2 linked regions of the Variovorax terrae genome follow. The protein of the gene in region 2 interacts with the protein of the main gene of each other region in a pairwise test. Links are inferred from orthologs where the notes say so. Each region holds a gene or a part of one and is shown on either strand. Other genes may lie near its edges.

The links.
Region 1: the proteins of priA (region 2) and ssb interact in binary tests that used the Escherichia coli proteins (3 or more experiments, as listed by UniProt). The link is inferred for Variovorax terrae from one-to-one orthologs.

The regions. Positions count from the first base shown.
Region 1 is NZ_JALGBI010000003.1:549,534-552,264, reverse strand. Bases 10-2,723 are described here. They hold ssb (single-stranded DNA-binding protein), read right to left. Parts: upstream 1,759-2,723; coding sequence 1,261-1,758; downstream 10-1,260. Other genes in these bases: MMF98_RS21965 (MFS transporter), read right to left, coding at 1,785-2,723; MMF98_RS21975 (aconitase X swivel domain-containing protein), read left to right, coding at 640-1,044; MMF98_RS21980 (aconitase X), read left to right, coding at 10-643. In the rest of the region: more of MMF98_RS21980, read left to right, coding at 1-9; more of MMF98_RS21965, read right to left, coding at 2,724-2,731. UniProt on the Escherichia coli protein: Plays an important role in DNA replication, recombination and repair. Binds to ssDNA and to an array of partner proteins to recruit them to their sites of action during DNA metabolism. Acts as a sliding platform that migrates on DNA via reptation.
Region 2 is NZ_JALGBI010000001.1:53,242-56,190, reverse strand. The notes cover bases 6-2,937. They hold priA (replication restart helicase PriA), read left to right. Parts: upstream 6-395; coding sequence 396-2,480; downstream 2,481-2,937. Other genes in these bases: MMF98_RS00265 (P-II family nitrogen regulator), read right to left, coding at 2,570-2,905; hemE (uroporphyrinogen decarboxylase), read left to right, coding at 6-32. In the rest of the region: more of hemE, read left to right, coding at 1-5.

The sequences.
Region 1 (2,731 bases), on a different replicon or contig from region 2:
GCTCGGAAAAATCGTTGGCCACCCGCACCAGGACTATTTCGCCGTACCTGTCTTCGACGAATTCAAGCGCATGCCGTCGTCGGACGAGCTGAAGCACCTCGGAGCCTCGCTGGCGAGCTATGGCTCGATGGCCATGTTCCACATGGTCGGCGTGACACCGGAAGCACAGACCCGGGAGATGGCCTTCCGGTCCAAGGCGCCGCAGCACACCATGGTCGTTACGGACCGGGACATTCAGGCGGTCTACGATGCCTACCGGTACCAGGACTCGGCGTCCAACATCGTCGTCTTCTCGGGGCCACAGCTGTCTCTCTTCGAGATGCAGGGGCTTGCCGAGCTGTTCGAAGGGCGCACGGTGGCGCCTGGCATGGCCGCAGTGGTGACCACCAACCACATGGTCTACTGCGACGCCAAGCGCCTCGGCTATGTGCAGACGCTGGAGAACGCAGGCGTCACGATTCTGCAAGGCGTGTGCTTCTACATCCTGCAGCGACTGTCCAAGATTCGCGAGGAGAACGGATGGACCAACCTGATCTCCAATTCGGGGAAACTGGTCAACACCATCACAGCCCATCGATTCAATACCGTCTTGCGCCGCACACGCGAGTGCGTGGACATCGCCTGCACGGGGAGACTGGCATGATACGAATCAACGTGAAGCGCGCATGGGGCCTGCCGGTGAGCGGGCGTGCGCTGGTCATGCGCGAGGGCTTCAGTCCGCGCTACGACCTGGACCGCTGGACCGGCGTCATCTCTCGCATTGGCCATAGTGCCGAGGGTGAGTCCATCCGGGACCGAGTGCTCATCATCCCGACGACGAAGGGTGGCGTCGCCGGCGGATGGGCTTTCCTGGACCTGCTGAACAAGGGAATCGCCCCGAAAGCCCTGGTCTTCGGCAAGCTCAATCCTGTCATGGTGCAAGGAGCGGTGCTCGCGCGCATGCCGGTCATGGAAGGCTGGGATCAGAATATTCTGGAGATGGTCCAGACCGGCGATTCGATTCATCTCGATCCCGCAGCGAAGAGCATCACCGTTCACGCTTGAGACGATCGAGTTGTTCTTGCTGGTCTTCGGTGCCTTCGCCGGGCACGTTTCGCATGAGAGGCCGTCCTGGAGCCTGCTGCCCCATCACCCTCCGGGGCGCTGCTTTGGCCCCCCTTGCGGGGGCGGCGGTGCAGGGAAGGCACATAGAGGGGGATGCCCCTCTATCTCCGCCAAAAAAACTGTTGCAGGCCTCTGCCCGCAAAAAGTCTTTTCCACTCAGAACGGAATGTCGTCGTCCATGTCGTCAAACCCGCTCGACGACTTGGCCGGGGCCTGACGCGGCGCAGGAGCCGGCGCCGGGGCGCGCGGGGCGGGAGCGGCGCGGCGCGGCGGCGCGCCACCGCCCTCATCGTCGCCACCCGAGGGGCCGCCCATGCCTTCGCGGCCGCCCAGCAATTGCAGCTCGGTGGCGATGATGTCCACGGTGTTCTTCTCGATGCCGTCCTGGCCGGTGTACTTGCCGTATTTCAGGCGGCCTTCGACGTAGATCGGGCGGCCCTTCTTGACGTATTCGCCGGCAATCTCGGCCAGGCGGTCATAGAAAGTAACGCGGTGCCACTGCGTGTCTTCCACCGTTTCGCCGGTGTTCTTGTCCTTGCGGCGGCTGGAAGTGGCCACGCTCACATTGGCCACCGCCTGCCCGGACGGCAGATAGCGGATTTCGGGGTCGCGGCCGCAGTTGCCGACGAGAATGACTTTGTTGACGGATGCCATGTGATTTCCTCCGGAAGGGGTAACGATTATGTAGCCAACGAACGGCCGGCCGGGCCGGCGGCCGCGGTCCGGGCCGAGGCCTGCATCGGCCAGGCGACCAGCAGCCACAGCAGCATCAGGCCGGCGCAGGCGGCGAACAGGCCCTGCGGCCCGGTGTTCTTGACGAGCCAGCCCCCGGCCACGCCGCCGGCAAAGAAGCCGAGCGACTGCAGGGTGTTGTAGACGCCCAGCGCCGCGCCGCGCGCATGCGGCGGCGCCACGCGCGAAGCCATGCTGGGCTGGCTCGCCTCCAGCACGTTGAAGCCGCAGAAAAACACGAACAGCAGGGCGGCCAACCCCGCCACGCCCGGCGTGCCGGATGCCATCAGCAGCAGGCCCAGTTGCACCAGCAGCACCAGGCCGACGGCTCCCAGGAACACGGCCCGCAGGTAGCCCCGGCGCTCGAGCGGAAACAGCGTCATGCCCATCACCACGAACGAGGCCAGCACCGCGGGCAGGTAGACCCACCAGTGGTGCTCCTTGGGCAGGCCGGCCTGCACCAGCAGCGCCGGGATGGCCACCCACATGGCCAGCTGCACCGCATGCAGCACGAAGACGCCGAAATCGAGCCGCAGCAGCGCGGCATGCGTGAGCACCTCAGCCAGCCGGCCGCGCGGCTGGTTCCTGTGCTGCACCGGCTCGGCCGGCGTCCACCAGGCCACGATGGCCACGCCGGCCAGCGCCAGCGCGCCGGTCACCGCGAACAGCCCGGCCAGCCCGATCCGGGCCGACAGCAGCGGCGCCAGCACCAGCGACACGGCAAACATCAGCCCGATGCTGGCGCCCACCAGGGCCATGGCCTTGGTGCGGACTTCGTCGCGCGTCTGGTCGGCCAGCAGCGCGGTGACGGCGGCCGACACCGCGCCCGCGCCCTGCAGCGCACGGCCGACGATGAGCCAGGCCAGGCTGCCGGCCAGGGCCGCCATGAAGCTGC
Region 2 (2,949 bases):
ACGAGCACTCGCGCCGGCTGCGCGTGAAATAGTTCCAGGCAGCCGTCACTGGGACTAATTCGCAGCTTTTGTCCAGTTCAGAAATAGTGCCGCGGCCCTTGACTTATACACAAAAGCTGTGCTGCGGCGCAGTAAAAAGGACAGGCCGCCAGCCCCCTTGCTACAAAACCCATAGCGCATCCAAGTTATTGATTCATAAGGAAATCATCGTTTGCTTTTTTTGCGGGCAATCCAGCCAAACGCTTGATTTTCAAGGCTTCGCGGCGCATCGCGGCGATATATCAACAAAGTTATCCACAGAAAACTTGGATGACCTTCAAACCTTTTGCAAATCAACGACTTAGGCGCTATTTCGCCAGTTCACTTCAAAACATGCCCCCAACCTCGGCCATTGCATGAGCTTCTGGCTTTCCATCGCCGTCCAGACCCCGGCCCACAGCGCCATCGCCGGGCCGCTGACCTACCGGAGTGAGTTTCCACTCACGCCCGGCAGCTTGGTGCGGGTGCCGCTGGGCCAGCGCGAGGTGCTCGGCGTGGTGTGGCAGGCGCTGGACGGGCCCGGCCCCGAACAGGCCGGGCGCGACATCCGGCCCGTGGCCGGCGTGCTGGAGGGGCTGGCCCCTCTGAGCGCGAACTGGAAACAAATGGTTTCGTTTGCAGCAGCTTATTACCAACGCGCGCTCGGCGAAGTGGCGCTGGCGGCGCTGCCGCCGCAACTGCGCGACCTGAGCACCGCGCAGCTGGCACGCCGCCTGCGGCGCGATGCTGGGGCCGGCCCGGTGGAGCCGCCGGTTGCTACGGATTCCATAGCACTCAATGACGAGCAGGCGCGGACCCTTGCCACTTTTGAGTCTGAAAACGGGCCCTTCCTGCTGTTCGGCGCCACCGGCAGCGGCAAGACCGAGATCTACCTGCGCGCGGTGCAGGCGCTGCTGGCCCGCGAGCCCGAGGCCCAGGCGCTGGTCATGGTGCCCGAGATCAACCTCACGCCGCAGCTCGAGGCGCGCTTCATCGAGCGCTTCGGCTCCGCCGCCGTGGTTTCGCTGCACAGCGGCATGACGAACCCGCAGCGCCTCAGGAGCTGGCTGGCCGCGCACGGCGGCGCGGCGCGCATCGTGCTCGGCACGCGCATGGCGGTGTTCGCCTCGATGCCGGCGCTGCGGCTGATCGTGGTCGACGAGGAGCACGACCCGAGCTACAAGCAGCAGGAAGGCGCGCGCTACTCGGCGCGCGACCTCGCCATCTACCGCGGCCGGCTCGAAGGCGCCAAGGTGCTGCTGGGCTCGGCCACGCCCTCGCTGGAGAGCTGGCACCACAGCCGGCCGGCCGCCGGCGACGAGCCGGGCGGGCGCTACCGCCGCCTCACCATGGCCGGCCGCATCGGCGGCGGCGCGCTGCCGCGCGTGCGCCTGGTGGACATGAACCTGCAGCCCAGGAAGACCGTGTTCTCCGCCGCGCTGGTCGAGGCCATCACGCAGCGCATCGCGCGCGGCGAGCAGGCCATGGTGTTCCTGAACCGGCGCGGCTACGCGCCGGTGCTGCACTGCGCCGACTGCGGCTGGAAGAGCGAGTGCCCGCACTGCAGCGCCTACCGCGTGTTCCACAAGATCGACCGCACGCTGCGCTGCCACCACTGCGGCTTCACCCAGCGCGTGCCGCGCGCCTGCCCGGACTGCGGCAACCTCGACATCGCGCCGCTGGGCCGCGGCACCGAGCGGCTCGAGGAGCACCTGGCCGAGCTCCTGGCCGGCACGCGCCGGCCCGACGGCCAGCCGCTGCGCATCGCGCGCATCGATGCCGACACCACGCGCCTGAAGGGCGCGCTCGAATCGCAGCTCGCGCAGGTGCATGCGGGCGAGGTCGACGTGCTGGTGGGCACGCAGATGATCGCCAAGGGCCACGACTTCCGCCGCATCACGCTGGTGGCGGCCGTCAACCCCGACGGCGCGCTGTTCTCCAGCGACTTCCGCGCGCCCGAGCGGCTCTTTTCGCTGCTGATGCAGGCCGGCGGCCGCGCCGGGCGCGACGCCGACTACGCGCGCCTGAACGGCAGCGCGAGCGAGATGTGGGTGCAGACCTTCCACCCGCAGCACCCGCTGTTCGACGCGCTGCGCCGGCACGACTACCCGGCCTTTGCGGCGCAGCAGCTGCAGGAGCGCGGGCAGGCCGGCATGCCGCCGTTCAGCTTCCAGGCGCTGGTGCGGGCTGAGGCGCGCACACAGGAGGCCGCGCAGGGCTTTCTGCAGCGCGCCAGCGAGGCCGCCGCCGGGCTGGCCGGCGCCGACCCCATCACGCTCTACCCGCCCGTGCCCATGACGATCCAGCGCGTGGCCAACATCGAGCGCGCGCAGATGCTGGTCGAGTCGCCCTCGCGCGCCGCGCTGCAGCGCTTCCTGGCGGCCTGGCACCCGGTGCTGCACGCCGAGCGCGACCGCGCCGTGACGCGCTGGGCGGTGGACGTCGATCCGCTGGCGATCTGAGCCTTTTTCAAGCCAGATCGGCCAGAGGTCCGCGCCCCGCGGTGCTTTGTTGCTCCTGATTCAGGAGCAAACCCGATGCCCCGAGGCGCTCAGGGCAGGCTGCTGCCGTCGCGGATGCGGTGGATCTCGGCGATGTCCACCACCCAGACCAGGCCGTCGCCGATCTGGCCGGTGCGGCAGGCCTCGACGAGGGCGGCGCGGATCGGCGCCACCATGGCGGCCTCGGCCAGCACGCAGACCATCAGCTTGTCGGAGAAGTCGGTCAGCTCCTCCTTGACCGTGCGCTTGTCCAGCGCGGCCGGGGCCGTGAAGCCCTCGGCGCGGAAGATCGTCACACCGGGAAAGTTGGGGATGGCGCGCAGCGCCTCGCGCAGGCGCTCCAGCCGGCTCGGGCGCACGATGGCGCGGATTTCCTTCATCGTCATCTCAGTTCTCCTTCGGGGTCATGCTTCAGCGGGCTTTTCGTCGA